One region of the Rhodoplanes sp. P11 genome, then DNA from elsewhere that is predicted to be linked to it. Evidence: riboswitches for the same ligand, from Rfam matches in the RefSeq annotation. Region 1 holds a riboswitch; the other holds the start of a gene.
What was found. Region 1 has a riboswitch for cobalamin ahead of ACFQUV_RS23895 (TonB-dependent receptor). Riboswitches for the same ligand answer to the same signal wherever they lie in the genome.
Positions count from the first base shown of each region.

Region 2: another riboswitch for cobalamin. It lies ahead of ACFQUV_RS02970 (iron ABC transporter permease); the one in region 1 lies ahead of ACFQUV_RS23895 (TonB-dependent receptor).

Region 1 is NZ_CAXWGY010000021.1:232,521-242,444, reverse strand. Features, by position in the region: gene ACFQUV_RS23940 (YdcF family protein) at 1-178, shown strand, start outside; gene ACFQUV_RS23935 (DUF599 domain-containing protein) at 124-885, opposite strand; gene ACFQUV_RS23930 (rhodanese-like domain-containing protein) at 985-1,383, shown strand; gene ACFQUV_RS23925 (EamA family transporter) at 1,556-2,494, shown strand; gene ACFQUV_RS23920 (glutathione S-transferase family protein) at 2,540-3,229, shown strand; gene ACFQUV_RS23915 (Hpt domain-containing protein) at 3,257-3,880, opposite strand; gene ACFQUV_RS23910 (response regulator) at 3,894-4,442, opposite strand; gene ACFQUV_RS23905 (NAD kinase) at 4,757-5,539, opposite strand; gene cutA (divalent-cation tolerance protein CutA) at 5,613-5,948, shown strand; cobalamin riboswitch at 6,065-6,270, shown strand; gene ACFQUV_RS23895 (TonB-dependent receptor) at 6,455-8,551, shown strand; gene ACFQUV_RS23890 (GNAT family N-acetyltransferase) at 8,915-9,924, shown strand, end outside.
Region 2 is NZ_CAXWGY010000001.1:650,657-660,580, forward strand. Features, by position in the region: gene ACFQUV_RS02945 (MFS transporter) at 1-1,032, opposite strand, end outside; gene ACFQUV_RS02950 (HpcH/HpaI aldolase/citrate lyase family protein) at 1,631-2,374, shown strand; gene ACFQUV_RS02955 (hypothetical protein) at 2,432-3,268, shown strand; gene ACFQUV_RS02960 (DUF6282 family protein) at 3,334-4,308, shown strand; gene cbiB (adenosylcobinamide-phosphate synthase CbiB) at 4,468-5,448, opposite strand; cobalamin riboswitch at 5,592-5,804, shown strand; gene ACFQUV_RS02970 (iron ABC transporter permease) at 5,915-6,928, shown strand; gene ACFQUV_RS02975 (ABC transporter ATP-binding protein) at 6,925-7,707, shown strand; gene ACFQUV_RS02980 (ABC transporter substrate-binding protein) at 7,692-8,576, shown strand; gene ACFQUV_RS02985 (Na+/H+ antiporter subunit G) at 8,610-9,011, opposite strand; gene ACFQUV_RS02990 (K+/H+ antiporter subunit F) at 9,019-9,288, opposite strand; gene ACFQUV_RS02995 (Na+/H+ antiporter subunit E) at 9,285-9,773, opposite strand; gene ACFQUV_RS03000 (monovalent cation/H+ antiporter subunit D) at 9,770-9,924, opposite strand, start outside.

The DNA.
Region 1 (9,924 bases):
CGAGGCGTATCCGGTCGACGTCCGCACGCGCGGCCGCGTCGACCTCTGGCGGCCGTTCCCGACCATCGGCGACGGCCTGCGCCGCACCGACACCGCGATGCGCGAATGGGTCGGCCTCCTGGTCTACCGGCTCACCGGGAGATCGTCGGCGCTGTTCCCGGGGCCGGAGGGAGGCTGATCAGGCGCGGCTGTGTCCTCGGGCGGCTCGTCGCGCACGGCGCGCAGCGACTCGGAGGCGAACTGCCGGTGCCAGACGACGAGGACGACCGCCACCGTGGCGCCGATCAGCACCCACGGGCCGACGAACCAGCCCAGATAGGCAAGGGCAAAGAACAGCGCCCGCTGGCCGCGGTTGAAATGGCGCCCGGCGGATTGGAACAGCCGGGTGGTGCGGGCGACGTGCCGCCGCGCCGCCTCGGTGTCGCGCTCGGCCGGTGGCGGCGTCGCGCCCAGCATGATGGCGACGTAGTTGAACAGCCGGTACGACCACGCGAACTTGTAGAACGTGTAGACGAAGATGACGACGAGACCGATCGCCTTCGCCTCCCACAGCTCGCGGGCGGTGGGCAGCGCCACGGGCAGCGACGACAGCACCGACACCACCTCGGCGGTGGAGCGCAGGAGCGACAGCGCGCCGCCGACCGCGATCAGCGACGTCGAGGCGAAGAAGGCGGCGCCGTTCTGGAGCGCCGCCATGATCTGGGCGTCGACGATGCGCACCTCCCGGCTCAGCATCCGCCGCATCCATTCGGCCCGCACATCGTCCATTCGGGCGTTGAGGTTGAGGCGGCCGATCCGCGTCCATTCCATGGCGATCGCATAGGAGGCCCAGGCGAGCCCGAACACCGTGATGGCCGCGAGGTCGAGCGGGTCGAACAACGGCATTGCCAAATCCTCCTGGCCGACCCGACTATCGGGGCGTCGTCACAGGTCCGCATCCGCCGCCCGCCGCCGGGCGGGCCGGCTGCGGGAAGAGGGACCGTCATGCCGCAGACCATCACGGTGCGCGCCGCCGATCTGGTAGCCGAGGCCGAACGCGAGATCGAGACCCTGACGCCCGCGCAGGCGATCGCGCTCGTCGGCCGCGACGACACCGTCCTCGTCGACATCCGCGACATCCGCGAGCTCGATCGCGACGGCCGCGTGCCCGGCGCCTTCCACTGCCCGCGCGGCATGCTGGAGTTCTGGATCGATCCGGCGAGTCCCTACCACAAGCCGGTGTTCGCCCAGGACAAGAAGTTCGTGTTCTTCTGCGCCGCCGGCGCCCGCTCGGCGCTCGCCACCTTCACGGCCAAGCGCATGGGGCTCGCCCCCGTGGCGCATATCGGTGGCGGCTTCGGCGCCTGGAAGAAGGCGGGCGGCCCGGTCGAGCCCCGCGGCTGAAGGACGAGCGGCCGGACGACAGCCGGCCGTCACACGACCACCCGGGACCGCAGGGCAGCCCTTCCGGTTGCGGCCGTCGTGCCGTCGGACCCGCCGGCGTAGAAGCGCCGGACGCCGCGCCGACCTCGATCCCCGGGACCGGCTGTCGCGGCGGCGAGGGGGCCGGGAGCGTATGCGACCGCACGACATGGCGCTGGCGGTGCTCGCCAACGTGATTTGGGGCCTGACCTACGTGGCCTATCCGTTCGCGCTGGAGAGCTTCACGGCCTCCCAGATGGCGGTGCTGCGCTTCCTGCTGGCCTCGCTTCCGGTCCTGTTCGTGCCGCGCCCGAAGCTGCCGTGGCGGTCGATCCTGGCGATCGGGGCGACGCTGTTCACCGGCCAGTTCCTGCTGCTGTTCCTGGCGCTCGCCGCCGGCCTGCCGCCCGGGCTGGCCTCGGTGACGACCCAGATGCATGCCTTCTTCGCGGTGCTGATCGCCGCCGTGGTGCTGCGCGAGCGGCCGACACCGCGGCAGGCGGTGGGGCTGCTCGTCGCCTTCGCGGGGCTGATGCTGATCGCGCTGACGGTCGGTGCCGATCTGCCGCCGCTGGCGCTCGGCCTCGCCATGCTGGCGGCGATGAGTTGGGCGATCGGCTCGATCCTGCTGCGGCAGACGCCCGCCGGTGTCGCCATGGTGCCGCTGATGATCTGGTGCAGCCTGGTGCCGCCGATCCCCGCCTGGCTGGTGTCGCTCGCCCTCGATCCCGACCCGTCGCTGATCGCCGCGGTGGCGCGCAGCTCGGCCGCGAGCCTCGTCGCCGTCGTGTTCCTCGCCACGCTCGCCACCACGGTCGCCTTCGCGATCTGGGGCCGGCTGATGCAGCGCTATCCGAGCGCCGCGGTGGCGCCGTTCGCGCTGCTGTCGCCGTGCACCGGCGTCGTCGCCGTGGCGCTGGTGTTCGGCGAGCGGTTCGGGCCGCTGCGCGGCGCCGGTATGGTCCTGATCCTGCTCGGCCTGGTCGTCGTGGTGGTGCCGTGGCCGGCCGTCGCGGCGCGTCTTCGTGCCGGTGCCGGGGCGGTGCCGCTACGGCGTCGTCCGGGTTGCGGTCCGCCGTCTTCCCGGGGCTGAATGGGGCGGCGGACGCGCCCTGCGTCGCCGCGCCGGAGGAGCCCGATGGGACTGCATCTCGTAATCGGCAACAAGAACTACTCGTCGTGGTCGTTCCGCCCGTGGATCGCCATGACGGTGGCCGGTATCCCGTTCGAGGAGACCGTGGTGTCGCTCGACGATCCGGACTTCAAGGCGCGGGTGGGCCAGCATTCCGGCACCGGCAAGGTGCCGGTGCTGATCGACGGCGAGGTGCGCATCTGGGAGTCGCTCGCCATTCTCGAATACGTCGCCGAGACCCATCCGGAGGCCGAGCTGTGGCCGGCCGGCCGGGCCGAGCGCGCCCACGCCCGCGCGGTCGCCACCGAGATGCATGCGGGCTTTGCGGCGCTGCGCCGGGCGCTGCCGATGAACATGGCGCGGCCGCCGGCGGCGCGCCCGCTCGGCGACGAGGTGCGGCGTGACATCGTTCGCATCGAGGCGATCTGGCGCACCTGCCGGGCGCGCTTCGGCGAGGCGGCCGGCGGGCCGTTCCTGTTCGGCCGCTTCGGCGCCGCCGACGCGATGTATGCGCCGGTGGTGTCGCGCTTCCACACCTATGCGGTCGAGGTCGGTCCGGAGGCGCGCCGCTACATGGATGCCATGATGGCGCTGCCGGCCTGGCAGGCATGGACCGCGGCGGCGCTGCGCGAGCCCTGGGTGCTGCCGCACGACGAGCCGGACTGGCCCGAGGTGCCGCGTCTCGCGGCGACGTGACGGGCGAGCGGATCGAGCGCGGTCGGCTCAGCGCGGGTCCGACCGCGGCACCGTCGGCGGGCTGACGATGCTGTCGTCGTCGCCGAGGCCGCCGGGCTCGTCGCGCAGGACCGCGTCGGTGGCCTCGCGCAGCCGGGTGGTCAGCTCGGCCGCCAGCGCGGCGGCGCCGATCGAGTCGCGCTCGCGCACGATCGCCCGCACGGCGTCGACATGCTGGTCGACCAGCACCAGCGGGATGCGGCGGGCGTCGGCGGTGCGCTCGATCAGCCGGCACAGGCTGGCCGCCGCCGCGGCGGCGTCCGGGAACCCGAAGGTCGCGGCCTGTCCCTTGATGTCGTGGGCGGCGTGATGGAGCGCCTGGCGGGTCTCGGCGTCGAAGCCGCGCGCCTGCACGGCGCGGCGGGCGGCGTCGAGGCGCTCGCACTCGCTGTCCATCCAGCCGGCGAACTCGCCCGAGAGGGCCGCGAGGGCGCGTTCGGCCGCGGCGACCGGGTCGTTGCCAGGGGGATCGTGGTCGTCGGCGCCGGTTCTGTGCCAGGCGTCGCGCAGCGGGTCGGGCGGCACGATCACTTCGTGATCGCGGAAGCGCGTGACCTTGGGCAAGGCGCGCTTGCCGGGCTTGCGCGGACCGTCTTTCCGGCCGGACGTCATCGTCGGCCTCCGCTCACTCGGTGATCTTGACGCGCTCGAACAGCGCCTGCTGCGGAATGATCTCCGCCTTGGCGGTGCCCTTGCGGCGCTCGACCCCGACATAGTTCGGGTTGACCAGACGGCGTCGGTCGGGACCGAAGAACGTCTTGGTCTTGATGAAGGGCCGCGGATTCACCACCACGGTCAGGATGCGCTGATAGAGCGCGTTGGCCGAGATCGGCTTGACCAGGAACTCGGTGACGCCGCAGTCGCGCGCCGCCATCACGCGCTTCTTCTCCGAGTGGCCGGTCAGCATGATGATCGGCACGAACGGATTGGCGTTGGCGCCCGGCTGCCGGATCATCTGGGTCAATTCGAGCCCGTCGAAGATCGGCATCGCCCAGTCGGTGATGACGATGTCGGGAATGTTGTGCGTGAAGGCTTCGAGCCCGGCGGCGCCGTCCTCGGCTTCGTACACCTCGCGCGACCCGAAGCCGTGCAGCAGCGTGCGCAGGATGCGGCGCATGTGCGCGTTGTCGTCGACGAGAAGAAACCGCAGCCGGTTGAAATCGATGCGGATCATGACAGGGGACGCACGCCGAACAGGGACCGGACCATGCCGGATACTGGCCGGGGAAGCTTTAAGGAAGGGTTGAGGTTAACCCTGTGGCCGGACGGGGCCGCGGCTCATGCGAGATCCGGCTGATCCATTCGGGTGTCATTGCGGAAGCCGTGAAGCGGCGATCCGGAATCCAGCCGAGAGTCCAGAGTTTGCCGTGGGATGACGTGTGTCGCTGGTTTCCGGGTTCGCGACGGAGCCTGCGCCCGGACGACGCGAAGCGCCGATCCGGGTGCCGCGCCCCGGAACGACGGCCGACTGATCACCCGAAAACAAGATCAGTGGGTGAACTGCTCGCGCAGAATCCGCTCGTCGAGACTGTGGCCGGGGTCGAACAGCATCAGCAGGTCGATGGCGTGATCCATGCGGACATCGACGTGCTGGACGAAGCGCACCTCGTCGTGATCGGCGACCGCCGCCACCGGCCGCTTGTCGGCCTCCAGCACCTCGATGGTGACCACCGCGGTGTCGGGCAAGAGCGCGCCGCGCCAGCGCCGCGGCCGGAACGGGCTGATCGGTGTCAGCGCCAGCAGGGGCGAGCCGATCGGGATGATCGGGCCGCCGACCGACAGGTTGTAGGCGGTGGAGCCCGCCGGGGTCGCCACCATGATGCCGTCCGCGGTCAGCTCGCGCAGGCGCTGCTTGCCGTCGACCAGCACGTTCAGGCGCGCCGCCTGCCAGGCCTGGCGGAACAGCGACACCTCGTTGATGGCGCGGTGCTCGTGCCCCTGGCCGTCGGCGTCGACGGTGCGCATCACCAGCGGGTGGATGATGGTCGCCTCGGCGGCGTGCAGCCGCTCCTTCAGCCCGTCCTCCCGATAGTCGTTCATCAGGAACCCGATGGTGCCGCGATGCATGCCGTAGATCGGCTTGCCGGAGCCCATCAGGACGTGCAGGGTCTTTAGCATCAGGCCGTCGCCGCCGAGGGCGACGATCACGTCGGCGTCGGCGGGCTCGACATTGCCGTAGCGGCGGGTGAGCGTCTCCAGCGCCGCCTCGGCCTCCCGGGTCGGGCTGGCCACGAAGGCGATCCGCTCGATGTCGGCGGGCAGGCGGCTCATTCGGCGCCTCGTGCGGCGACTCGTGAATCGGTTCGTGCCGTGTCGGCGCCGCTGCCGACGACAAGGAGTGGCGATGGAACGCGCGGTCTTCGTCTATACGACCTTCCCGGGGCTTGTCGAGGCGGAGGAGGCGGGGCGGCTCCTCGTCGAGCGCCGCCTCGCCGCGTGCGTCAACATTTTCCCCGGGATGGTGTCGGTCTATCGCTGGGAGGGGGCGATCGAGCGGGCCGAGGAGGTCGTGATGATCGTCAAGACCCGCGCCTCGCTCGCCGAGGATGTGCGGGCCGCCGTCAAGGAGCGGCATCCCTACACGACGCCGGCCATTCTGGTGCTGCCGATCGAGAGCGTCGACCAGAGCTATCTGGGCTGGCTGCTCGCCGAGACCACGGCGGACCCCACAGACGACTGACCCGCTCGCGACCGACCCGCTCACCATTACCCGCGGGGTGTGGGCGGCGTGCAACACCTCGCGAGCTAATGCGATCGGGTCGGGTCCTGCACGATTGACCTGCGGGGGTGTGCGCCCGAAAGTGTGCGCGTGTCGGTTCTCCGCGGGCGACCGCGGGGACGAGAGAGGGAACACGGAACACGGCCGCAAAGCCGTGAAGCCGTGGCTGGACCCGCAACTGTGAGCGGCGAGCCGCATCCGAGACGGCCACTGGGAAACCGGGAAGGCCGGATGCGGCGGAGACCCGCGAGCCAGGAGACCTGCCGACACCGTCACCCAACCGATGGGCGGGAAGCCCCATACGGAGCGGTCTTCGCAGCGGTGACATCGTGACCGGCGCGGGGACTCGATGACGTTCTTGTGTGACCTTCGACGTACCGACGGACGGCGCCGCCGCCCGATCGGTCCTTCGCGCCGGCTCATGCCCGACCATCCGCATGATCCGCATCCCGCGAAGGAACCTCGGCATGTCCTGCCTCGCTAGATTCGACCGCCGCGCCGCATCGGCGGCCGCCCTCTCGCTCCTGCTCGCCACCACGGCCCACGCCCAGACGGCCGACACGGCGCTGCCCGATCTCTACGTCACCGCCACCCGCCTCGATGCCGGCATCACCGGCGCCTCCACCACGGTGATCACCGCCGAGGAGATCGCCCGCTCGCCCGAGCAGACCGTGCCGGGCATCCTGTCGCGCCAGACCGGCGTGCAGGTCTCGAACATGTACGGGGGCGCCAACGGGGCGCGCTCGACCGTCGACATCCGCGGTTTCGGCGCCACCGGCATTTCCAACACGCTGGTGCTGATCAACGGCCGCCGTGTCGACGTGCCGGATCTCCAGGGCGTCGACTGGGGTTCGATCCCGCTCAACAGCATCGAGCGCATCGAGGTGACGCGCGGCAGCTCGGGCGGCGTGCTGTATGGCGACGGCGCGGTCGGCGGCGTCATCAACATCGTGACCAAGTCCGGCGCCAAGGCGCCGCCCAGCCTGCGGGTCGAGGGCGCCTACGGCTCGTTCAACCAGAGCGAGGGCCGTGTCTCGGCGACGATGACGCGGGATGCGCACGCCCTCGCGCTGTTCGGCAACGGTGTCCAGGCGGACGGCTACCGCGACAACAGCAAGTACCGCCAGTACAACGGCGTCGCCGATTATCGCTACACGAAGGACTGGGGCGAGATCTATTTCAACACCGCGGTGAGCGACCAGCAGCTCGGCCTGCCGGGGGACCGCAGTGTCGATCCGGCGCGCGGCATCAACGAGCTGATCACCGACCGCCGCGGTGCCAGCACGCCCTACGACTTCGCCAAGCAGCAGCAGGTCACCGCCACCGGCGGCTTCCTCTACGCGCTGCGGCCCGGCACCGAGCTGATCGTCGACGGCGGGGTGCGCCGGCGCGCCCAGCAGTACGGCTTCTTCGGCTATTGCTTCGACTTCATCACCGGCGAGGTCGACAAGGGCTGCCCGGTGCCGCAGAGCTACACCGAGACGACGCTGACCACCGTCTCGTTCACGCCGCGCCTGAAGGCCGAGCTCGACCTGTTCGGCATGCCGTGGCGCTCGATGAGCGGCTTCGACTTCTACGACTCGTCCTACGAGTCGCCGCGGAGCTGGTACAACGGCAGTCCGGCCTACCGCCAATACGATCTCGCCCAGACGACGCTCGCCGGCTATGCGATGAACACCGTGACGGTGCGGCCCGGCACCGAGGTGTCGGTCGGCGGGCGCGTCCAGCGCACCTCGGTGCGGGCGAGCGACGCGATCGATCCGTCGGCGCCGTGCTCGCCCTATGGGTGCTTCATCACCCAGGCGCGGCCCTATGACGACGCCTCCTACAACACCGCCTGGCACATCGGCCTGGAGCAGCGGCTCGGCGACATGATCACGCTGTTCGGACGCGCGGCGCAGAGCTTCCGCGTGCCCAATGTGGACGAGCGCATCGCGGTGCGGCCGGGCACCGCCGACTTCGATCTGCGGACCCAGACGTCGCGTGACATCGAGGCGGGCGTGCGGGCGCATGTCGGCATCTTCGACATGCAGTGGAGCCTGTACGACATGTATCTCGACAACGAGATCCATTACCGGCCCGACCTGTTCGCCAACGTCAATCTCGATCCGACCCGGCGCTACGGCAGCGAGGCGATGATGTCGGCGCGCGTCACCGACACGATTCTCCTCAAGGGCGGCGTCGCCTACACCCGCTCGGTGTTCCGCGAAGGGCCGTTCGCCGGCAACGACGTGCCGCTGGTGGCGCGCAACACGGCGAGTGCCGGCGTGGTGTGGAACATCCTCGACGAGCGCCTGGTGTTCACCGGCGACGTCCGCTTCGTCGGTTCGCGGCGGATGGACAACGACCAGGCCAACCGGCAGCCGCTGGTTCCGGCCGTGACGCTGGTGGATGTCCGGCTCGGCGGCCGCTTCGACCGTTATTTCTGGTCGGTCGCGGTGCAGAACCTGTTCGATCAGGAGTATTTCGACTACGCGGTGGCGTCCACCGCGGCACTCGGTCGCTACAACGCCTATCCGCTGGCGGGGCGCACCTTCATGGTGCGGGCGGGCGCGACGTTCTGAGCGGTCTTGTGACGGCGGGCGCGGGCGAAAGCCCGCGCTCCCGCGGCGCGTCGGGGCAGGCCCGGCGTGTCGGTCGACGTGTCGACGTGATCAGTTCGATCGCGCGCCGGCGATGCGTGGTGTTTCATATTACCGCCGTATGCCGCGCCGCGCTGCTCGGCTCGCGGAGCTGAGGACGCGCGACATTTGCGTCCATTGACGCGAGCGCGCCGCTTGGTTTTCGATCTCACGTCGTCGTCGCCGACCCTCGAACCTGCCTGCCCGACGGGACCATCGTGGAGATCGTCCGCCGACCGGGGCGGGCGTCGGCCCGCGAACGTGTCGCGACCGGCCCCAAGGCGCCGACGACCGGACGGAGGGGTGATGCCTGCGACGCCGATGTCCGCGAAGCCGATGCCGGACGACGAGCCGAGCCCGTGGCGGCTGATGAGCGACGAGGAGGCGCGGCTGTCGTGGAACACCGAGCTCGGCCGCCTCGCCGACGCCTCGCCGTTCCAGAGCTACGAGTGGGGGCGCTATCACCGCAGTCTCGGCTGGGAGCCGCTGCACTACGTGGCGCCGGCAGCGGACGGCGGCGCCGTGCGGGCCCTGGCCCTGGTGCTGATGCGGCGCGCGCCCGGCCGTCTCGGCTTCGGCTGGTGCGCCGGCGGACCCCTCGGCGACATCGCGGCATGGCGGGCGCTGCCGGCGGCCGTGCGGGAGACGCAGGGGCTGCACGGCCTCTATGTGCGGGTCCGCTGCGAGCGGCCGCGCCACCCGCATGATGCGCTGCTGCTGCGCCATGGCGGCTGGCGGCCGCCGGCGCACCCGCTGGGCTCCGGCCTCAGCATGGCGCTCGACCTGACCCAGGACCCCGAAGCCTTGCACGACGCCATGCATCGCAACTGGCGGCGCGGCCTGCGCCATGCCCGCGGCGAGCTGCTACGCATCGAGCGGACGAGCCATCCCGACGTCGACGAGATCCGCGACGTGTTCGCCGAGATGGAGGGGCGCAAGAGGCTGCCGGAGCTGTTCTCGCGCGATCGTCTCGCGCATCTCTTCGACTCGGCCGCCGCCCGGCTCGTCTTCCTGCAATGCCGCGATCGCGACGGCCGGCTGGTGGCGGTGCGGGGCGCCCTGACGCTCGGCGATCGCGCCTGCGACTACGTGGCGGCGACCAGCCAGGAGGGCCGGCGCCAGCGCGCCTCCTATCTGGTGCTGTGGGAGCTCTTGGCGCAGTGCCGGGCCGCCGGCGTCGCGCATTACGATCTCGGCGGCATCGACCCGTGGCTCAATCCCGGCGTCTACGAGTTCAAGAAGCAGAGCGGCGCCCGCGAGATCGAGTTCCTCGGCGAATGGCAGTGGGCGACCGCACCGTGGCTCGCCTGGGCCGG
Region 2 (9,924 bases), on a different contig from region 1:
GGGATTGTGGCCGAACATGCCGCTGAGCACCAGGCCGGCGGCACCGACGAACGCACAGATCGCGGTGTGCCACTTGCGCTCGGCGTGACGGTCGGAGTGCTTGCCGACGACGATCATGGCGATGCTGCCGGCGGTGAACGGGATGGCGGTCAGGAGACCGTTGATCAGCAGGTTGTTGACGCCGAGATCCTTGACGATCTGCGGCATCCAGAACGACAGCCCGTAGGTGCCGCCGAGCAGCGAGAAGTTGGTGATGGCGAGCAGCCAGACATTGACGTCCTTGATGGCGTCGAGGAAGCGGTGGCCGTAGCCGGCCGCCTTCTTCTGAAGGTCCTCGGCGACCAGCGCATCGACCACCAGGCGGCGCTCGTCGTCGTTCAGCCACTTCGCCTTGGCGGGGCCGTCGTCGAGATAGAAGAACGCCACGATGCCGCCGATGGTGGCCGGCAGTCCTTCGATGAGGAACATCCACTGCCAGCCGTGCAGGCCCTGCACGCCCGAGAAGGTGTGCATGATCCAGCCCGACAGCGGGCCGCCGATGACGCCCGAGAAGGCGATGCCGAGAAAGAAGATGGCGCAGATCTGCGAGCGCAGCCGGGCCGGGAACCAGTAGGTGAGATACAGGATGATGCCCGGATAGAAGCCCGCCTCGGCGACGCCGAGCAGGAAGCGCATCACGTAGAACTGCGTCTCGGTGGTGACGAACATCATCCCGGCCGAGATCAGCCCCCACACGATCATGATGCGGGCGATCCAGATCTTGGCGCCGAAGCGTTGCAGCGCGAGATTGCTCGGGATCTCGCAGACGCAGTAGCCGAGGAAGAACACGCCCGCCCCGAACCCGAACGCCGCGTCGCTGAGGCCGATGTCGACCGACATCTGGAGCTTGGCGAAGCCGACGTTCACCCGGTCGAGGAACGAGATGACGTAGAGCACCAGCAGGAACGGCAGCAGGCGCGCCGCGATCCTGTTGTAGACGCGCCATTGCGGCTCCTGGTTGGCCGCGAAGTTCGAGCGTGGCAGGTAGATCATCCGGACCTCCCCGGGTCGGTGTCGGTGTCACGTCGGCCGGTCTCGGGACGATCGGCCGGGCCCGGTCGGGTGACCGGAGCGATGTGGGCCGGGTGCGGACGGCCGGGGCCGGACGGCCGCGCCCGCGAGCGCCGACGGGGGCGGCGCGTGGCGAAAGCGGGGTGCGCGAGAGCGGGCGCACCCGCCAGGTGTCGTAGGCGTGATCATCTTTGGTCACGCTATACGAGACAATTTTTTGTTCTGAGATATTCCTAGAGCCCGTTTGTCGGTACCGTCAAGCGGCTCGCTGCCGCGCGGCGGCCATGAGCGAGGCTGCTCTCCTAATGGAGATCCGGCGGCGTGGGCAGGGTCCGGAGCCTTTCGCCCCACCGATGGAGATCAGTTAAATCTCGGAGTAAGAATAGAAAATACGTTTCCTCGGGAACCGTGGCGGAGCCCGGACGACGGCGGGCGAATTCCGCTCTGTACCGGCGAGACAGATTGCGGCTCCGCATTCTCACGTATATCTTACAGCAGAAAAAATTATCGTAATACGGACCAAGGCGGTCGCCCAAGGTGGCCGCCTCCTTCGTCCTCCTTACACCTGCCGAGGACCACCATGCCCTTGACCCTGCCGACGATGCCGCGCGACGGCCTGCGGATCGGCACCTTCGTGAAGACCGCGTCGCCGCAGGTCGTCGAGATCCTCGGCCTGAGCCGACTCGACTTCGCGGTAATCGACGCCGAGCACGCGCCGTTCGACCGGACGACGCTCGACCTGATGATGATGGCGAGCTGCGCGGTCGGCCTGCCGCTCGCGGTCCGCATCCCGGAGGTGCGGTCCGCGACCGTGCTCTCGACGCTCGACATCGGCGCCGCCGGCCTGCTCGTCCCGCATGTGGACACGCCGGCGATCGCCCGCGACGTCGTGGCGATGACACGCCATCGCGGCGGCGTCCGCGGCTTCTCCGGCTCGCCGCGCTTCGCCCGCTACGGCACCCTGTCGATGACGCAGTCGCTCGATGCCGGCGCCGGCGCCTTCGTGATGTGCCAGATCGAGAGCGCCGAGGCGGTGGCGAACGCCGCCGCCATCGCGGCGGTCGACGGCGTCGACGGCCTGTTCATCGGCTATGCCGACCTCGCCCTCTCGATGGGGCTGGAGAGCCCGCAGGCGCCCGCCGTGACCGAGGCGGCCGAGAAGGTGATCGCCATCGGCCGCGCCGCCGGCAAGACGGTCGGCATGTTCGTCGCCAACGCGGCCGAGCGCGATCGCTTCGCGGCGCGTGGTGTCGAATGGATCGTCCTCGGCTCCGACCAGAGCCTGCTGCGCCAGGCCGCCGATGCCCTGGTGCCCACGTCCTGATCACGCCGCGCCTGCCTGGTGCGGGCGCCGCCGTCCATCCTCTTGCGGAGATCCCCGATGTCCACCGGAAACCGCCCGCTGCCGCCCGTGCTGGCCCGCTTCTACGACACGCCGCCGAGCGAGACGGCACCGGGTGTCGAGACCTGGATCTGCCGCGGCGCCAACTTCGTCGTGACGGTCTCCAAAGTGGCGGAAGGCGCCGTGCTGACCCGGCAGAACCCCGACGAATACGTGCTGCTGGCCAACGATCTCGCCGCCACCGTCACGGCCGGCACCGAGACCGTCGAGGCGGCGCCCGACACCCTCACCATCGTGCCGCCCGGCGACAGCCGGGTCGTGGCGCGGCGCGCCGGCACGCTCGCCCGCATCTTCTCGGCCGAGGCCGCCGATCTCGCGGCGCGCGCCGTCAACGCGGCCGATTACGCGGCCGGCGCCCCGCTGGTCGCTCCGCTCGGCCGCGGCCCGGCCCCGAAGGACGGCTATCGGCTGCGCAACTACGTGCTCGCCGATCACGTCACCGACGGCTCGTTCCTGCGCGTCTTCCGCACCGCCAACCTGATGGTCAATCCGCTGGTGCCGTGGACGGCGCCGCGCAATGTCCACAAGCTCAGCCCGCATTCGCACGCCGACTTCGAGCAGGCGTCGCTGGCGCTGGAGAGCACCTGGGTTCACCATCTGCGCACGCCGTGGACGCCCGACATGGACGACTGGGTGGACGATCTGCACGCCGAGATCGGCAGCCCGTCCGTTACCGTGATCCCGCCGACCGTGATCCACACCAGCCGCAACATCGCGCCCATGGGCCGCCTCGTCGACGTGTTCGCGCCGCCGCGGCTCGACTTCCTCCGCCAGGGCGTGGTGCGCAACGCCGACGACTATCCGATGCCGGCCTGAGGGCGCGGCTTCGCCGCGCTGCACGGCCCGGCCGCGTCGCGCGGCGATGAACCAGAGAGACCAGCATGACCAGCACCGCCACCCCCTTGGTCGACGAGGCGCGCATCGCGCGGCTGCTCGTCGGCGCCATCGATCCGCATGTCCATTCCGGCCCGTCGATCGCGCCGCGCGGCCTCGACCATCTGGCGCTGGTGCGGCAGATGTCGGAGGCCGGCTTCGCCGCGGTGATCACCAAGGACCACGACTATGCGGGCGTCGCCACCGCGGCGCTGATCACGGCCAACTTCCCCGAGCTGCGGACCCGCATCTACTCGGGCATCGCCCTCAACAACGTGGTCGGCGGCCTCAATCCGTGGGCGGTCGAGCACACCGCCGCGATGGGCGGCAAGGTAGTGTTCATGCCGACGCTGGCGGCCGAGCATCACCTGCGCTGGGAGAAGACCTCGTCCTGGGTGCATCCGGCCTCGACCCAGAAGGTGCGGCCGGCGGTCGGCGTGCCGGTGCTCGATCCCGACGGCACCGTGCGCGACGACACCAAGGCGATCCTCGACATCGTCGCCAAGACCGGGATGGTGCTGGCGAGCGGCCACCTGCATATCCGCGAGACCTGGGTGGTGTTCGAGGAGGCGAAGCGCCGCGGCGTCTCCCGCCTGGTGCTGACCCATCCGGAGGACATCGTGGAGGCGACGCTCGACGACGTGCGCGGCCTGGTGCGACTCGGCGCCCATGTCGAGCACTCGCTGTGCATGTTCCTCGAAGGCTCGAAGTTCAAGACGCGCAGCGCCGAGGACCTGCGGGCGCTGATCGACGCGGCCGGCGTCGACCGCACCATCCTGTGCTCCGATCTGGGTCAGACCGGCGTGTTCTCGCCGCTCGAAGGATTCCGCCGCGGGGTCCGGCTCTGCCTCGATCTCGGCTACGACGACGCGGCGATCCGGGCGATGGTGTCGACCAATGCGGCGCGCGTCTTCGGCCTCGAGGCCGACGTCGCCGCGGTGACGGGCGCTCTCTCGGCGCCGGCTCAGACTGTTTCCGGGTGATTAGTTCGCCGTCGTTCCGGGGCGCGGGCGACCAGCCCGCGAACCCGGAACCCAGCGAAACACGTCATCGCGCGGCAGACTCTGGACTCTCGGCTGGATTCCGGACAGCCGCTTCGCCGCTTCCGGAATGACCATCCAACGGATCAGCCGGATCTCGTATCAGACGACGAGCAGCAGCGCCGCCGCGGCGACGAGCGCGACAGCACCCGTGTAGGCCACCCGGTAGAGCCGCAGCGCCCGGACGATGTCGTCGGCGGTCGCCTCGGCGCGGCCGTCGCCCATCCAGGCGGCGTCGACGCCGATGCCGCCATAGATCCGCGGACCGGCGAGCCGCAGGCCCAGCGCCCCCGCCATGGCGGCCTCCGGCCAGCCGGCATTGGGCGAGGTGTGGCGGCGGGCGTCACGCCGCATCGCCCGCCAGGCCCCGGCCGCCGAGGCGCCCGGCACCACCGCGGCGGCGGCGACCAGCATCAGCCCGGTCAGCCGCGACGCCGGCAGGTTGACGAGGTCGTCGAGGCGCGCCGCCGCGAAGCCGAAGGCGCGGTGGCGCGGCGTCTTGTGGCCGATCATGCTGTCGGCCGTGTTGACCGCCTTGTAGGCCAGCATGCCGGGCAGGCCGCCGACCAGGAACCAGAAGGCCGGCGCGGTGACGCCGTCGGAGGCGTTCTCGGCCAGGCTCTCGATGGCGGCGCGGGCGACGCTGGCGGCGTCGAGGGTGGCGGGATCGCGGCCGACGATGCGGGCGACCGCGCGGCGACCCCCGGCGAGGCCGTCCTGGTCGAGCGCCCGGGCGACCGCGGCGACATGGCGATCGAGGCTGCCGGTGGCGATCAGGCTGGTCGCGGCGAGCACCGCCAGCACGGCGCCGAGCGGTGCCGTCGCCACCGCGATCGCCTCGATCACCAGCCCGGCCGCGATCGCCAGCCCGAGCAGCAGGACCACGGTGGCGACGCCGGCGGCCCGCCGCCTCGCGTCCGCGATGTCGGGGCGGTTGAGCCGCCGATCGAGGGTGGCGATCACGGCGCCGAGCCACGTCACCGGATGGCCGATCGCCCGGAACAGCGGGTCCGGATAGGCGACCGCCGCCTCCAGGCAGGCGGCGACGACGAGGACGAGGCTGCGGTCGGCGAAGTCGAGCATCGGGATTGGCTGCGGGCTCGGTCGGTTGCGTCGCCCGCGCGGCGGCCCGGCCGCGACGGAATCACCGCCATCATACCGCGCCGGCTGCGGATTCCAGGGGCGGCCGGGCCGGCTCGCGTCCTTGTGCGGCCGCGGCCCGCATGGTTATATGGCTCGTCGCCGGTGCCTCTCGACCGAGAGGTGAAACGGGAACGCGGTGCGGGCTCGTCCTTTGGACTGCGCCCAAGTCCGCGGCTGCCCCCGCAACTGTGAGCGGAGCCTATCGTCCCGATGCCACTGGTCCCCACCCCGGGGGCCGGGAAGGCGGACGACCCGATCCGCGAGCCAGGAGACCGGCCGGCGACGGCAGGCCCGCGCGTCCGCTCGCGCTCCACGCCTGCCCGGTTTTGCGCTCGTTCGACGGCGGGTCGACGGAGGAAGCGTCTTGGACGGCACCGATGCGGCAACGACGGCCGGCACCACCGGGGTGCGGCTGCGCGTCCTCGAACGGCTTCCGGTGCTGCTGCTGGGCAGCCTGGTCGTCCTCCTGCTGCTGCTGTCGCTCGGCATCGGCCCGGTGAGAGTGTCGCCCGGCGCCGTGCTGGCGGCGCTCGCCGGCGGCGGCACCGAGGAGACCCGCATCATCGTCCAGGAGATCCGGCTGCCGCGGGCCATCCTGGCGGCCGCGGTGGGCGCCTCGCTCGGCCTGTCGGGAGCGGCGCTCCAGGGGCTGTTGCGCAACCCGCTGGCGGCGCCCGAGCTGTTCGGCGCCCCGCAGGCGGCGGCGCTGGGCGCCGTGCTGGTGATCGCCACCGGGCTTGCCGACGTCCTGTCCTTCGTGCTGCCGATCGCCGCCATCGCGGCCGCCTTCGTGTCGGTCTTCGCCCTGCTCGTGGTCGCCGGCCGCAACGCCTCGCTGCTGCTCCTCATCCTGTCCGGTCTCGCGCTGTCGAGCCTCGCCGGCGCCGGCACGGCGCTGACCATGAATCTGGCGCCCAATCCGTTCGCGGCCCTGGAGATCTCGTTCTGGCTGCTGGGCTCGCTGGAGGATCGCAGCCTGCGCCATGTGGTGCTGGCCCTGCCGTTCATCGTGGCGGGCGCCGCCGTGCTGGCGTCGCAGCGCCACGCCTTCCGGCCACTCGGCCTCGGCGAGGAGGCGGCGGCGAGCCTCGGGGTCGACGTCGCCCGCACCCGTCTCCTCGTCATTCTCGGGGTGGCGCTCGGCGTCGGCGGCTCGGTCGCGGTGTCCGGCACCATCGGCTTCATCGGGCTGATCGGGCCGCATCTGGTGCGGCCGCTGGTCGGCTACGATCCGGCGCGGCTGATGCTGCCGAGCGCCCTGGGCGGCGCCGCGCTGCTGTTGTCCGCCGACATCGCGGTGCGGCTGCTGCCGGCCACCACCAGCGTCCGGGTCGGCGTGCTGACGGCGCTGATCGGCGTCCCCTTCTTCCTGTGGCTGATCATGCGGGAGCGCCGCGCCCTCGGGGGCGGGCTCGGATGAGCGCCGCACCCTATCTGGTCGCCGACGGTCTGCGGGTCGCCCTCGGCGGCCGCCCGGTGGTTCACGACGTCTCGCTGGCGCTGCCGCGCGGCCACCTCGCGGCGCTGGTCGGTCCCAACGGGGCCGGCAAGACCTCGCTGCTCCGGGCACTAGCCGGGCTGGTGCCGGCGCAGGGCCGGGTGATGCTCGGCGGCGACGACATGGGCGGGCTCTCGGCCCGCGAGCGCGCCCGCCGCTTCGCCTATCTGCCGCAGGGCCATGTGGTGCACTGGCCGCTGCCGGTGCGCGACATCGTGGCGCTCGGCCGCTATCCGCACGGCGCCACCGATCCGGCCCGGCTCGGCCGCCGCGACGCCGAGGCGGTCGACCGCGCCATGCGGGCCGCCGACGTGGTCGCCTTCGCGGACCGTCGCGTCACGGCGCTGTCGGGCGGCGAGCGCAGCCGCGTCGCGCTCGCCCGCATGCTCGCCGTCGAGGCGCCGGTGGTGCTCGCCGACGAGCCGGTGGCGTCGCTCGACCCCTATCACCAGATCGAGGTGCTGGCGCTGCTCCAGCGCACCGCCCGCGCCGGCGCCGTGGTGATCGTCGTCACCCACGACCTCGGCCTGGCGGCACGCTTCGCCGACCGCGTGCTGGTGCTGGAGGCGGGCCGCCTGGTGGGCGACGACGTGCCCGGCGTGGCGCTCGGCCCGGCGCCGCTCGCCGAGGTGTTCCGGGTCGGTGCCTACCGCAGCGGCCACGAGGGCCAGCCGGTGATCGTGCCGTGGTCGGCGGTCTGATCGACCGCCTGGTGGCTGCTGCGGCGACGATTCTCACGGTCGCCGCCCTGATCGCGCCGGCGGCCGTGCTGGCCGCCGAGCCGGCTTCGGAGCCGGCCGCCGCGCCGCGCCGCATCGCCTCGCTCAACCTGTGCACCGATCAGCTGCTGCTGTCGCTCGCCGACCCGGAGCAGATCATCGGGCTCAGTCCTTATGCGCGGGACCCGACGCTGTCCTGGGCGGCGGCCGACGCGGCGCGTCACCCGCTTCTGTCGGGCGGCGCCGAGGATGTCATGGTGCTGAAGCCCGACCTCGTGGTCGCCGGCCGCTTCGAGCGCCGCGCCACCCGCGAGATGCTGGCGCGCCGCGGCCTGCGGGTGGTCGACTTCGACATCGTCCGCTCGATCGAGGAGGCCAAGCAGCAGATCACCCGCATGGGCGCGCTGGTCGGCCATCCGGAGCGGGCGGCGGCCCGCAACGCCGCGATCGACGCGGCGCTCGCCCGTGCCCGGACAGCGGCGTCGCGCTCCGGCCTGCGGGTGCTCGCGGTGTCGCGGCGGGGCTGGGTGCCGGGCGCCGACAGCTTGATCAGCTCGCTCTTGGCTGCCGTCGGCCTCGTCAATGCGGCGGCCGAGCTCGGCTTCGCGGCGGGCGGCTTCGCCTCGCTGGAGGAGATCGTCGCCACCCGCCCCGATCTGGTGCTGGTCGCCGCGGCGGCTCCGGTGGCCGAGGATCAGGGCCAGGCGTTCCTGCTGCATCCGGCGCTCGATCGCCTCTATCCGCCGGAGCGCCGCCTCGTCGTTCCCGAGATGCTGACGGTGTGCGGCGGGCCGATGCTGGCCGAGGCGCTCGACCGGCTGACCGCCGCACTCGGCCGGGTGGAGCGCTGAGGCGGAGCGCCGAGGCCGAGCGCCGAGGCGCCGTCAGGGGGCCGGCGGCATCTCGCCGGTGCGCGGCGTCTCCGGGTCGACCGGCGCGGGCGCCAGCGTCGCCCAGCCGGTGCCGGGGAGCGAGGGGAGCTGCTGTTGCAGGGCGGGGTGGCGCAGCATGTGGGCCTTAGCGATCATGTGGGCCGTCACCGGCGCGGTGAGGAACAGGAACACGGCGATCAGCAGCTCGTGCACCGAGAGCGACCCGGTGGCCGCCGTGAAGGCGATCATCGAGGCGACGAGCGTCGCCCCGATGCCGAGCGTCGTCGCCTTGGTGGGAGCGTGCAGGCGCCGCATCAGATCGGGCAGCTTGGCGAGCCCGAGCGAGCCGACCAGCAGGAAGAACGCCCCGATCACGATCAGGGCCGCCACCACGATCTCGACCACCGTCGCCATCACCGTCTCACTCGATCACGTTGCCGCGCAGCAGATACTTGCAGAACGCCACGGTGGACAGGAAGCCCACCATGGCGAACAGCAGCCCCGCCTCGAAATAGACCGGCGACGCGAACCAGATGCCGGCCACCACCACGAGCGCGATGGCATTGATCACCAGCGTGTCGAGCGCCAGCACGCGGTCGAGCACGTCGGGCCCGGCCGCCAGCCGGTACAGGTTGAGCAGCGCCGCGGCGCTGATCGCCACGATGGCGATCATGCAGGCGGTCTCGATCATGCGAAGATCTCCTTCAGGCGTCGCTCGTAGCGGTCCTTGATCTGGTGCACCACGGCGTCGGGGTCGTCGGCGTCGAGGCAGTGGACCAGGACGGCGCGGCCGTCCGCCGCGACATCGGCGCTGACCGTGCCGGGTGTCATCGTGATGGTGCCGGTCAGCACCGTGATGGCGGTCGGATGCGGCAGGTCGATCGGCACCGTGATCAGCACCGAGTGCAGCCGCGGGCCGGAGCGGAACAGCACCAGCCACGCCACCTGGACGTTGGACATCAGGATGTCCCAGGCCACCACCGCGATGTAGTCGACGATCCGCAGCGGCCGGCGGATCACCACCTGGTCGGGCCAGTAGCGGTTGCTGTAGTGGGGGATCGCCAGGCCGAGCACGGCGGCGAGCAGCACATGGCCGGGCGCCGCACTGTTGACCAGCGCCAGCCACACGATAGCGATCACGACGCTCAGAACCGGATGCGGAACGAGCCGCCTCATGGCTGCGCTCCCGGATCGACGGCGCCGGTGTCGCTCTGCAAGGTGGTCCGCATCGGGCGCACGGCGCTGCGGTACGCCTCGGTGTCGAGCACCTGCCGGGTGGTGGCGGCGAGCTCGTCGGTGACCGGGCCCGCGAAGGCGGCGAGCAGCG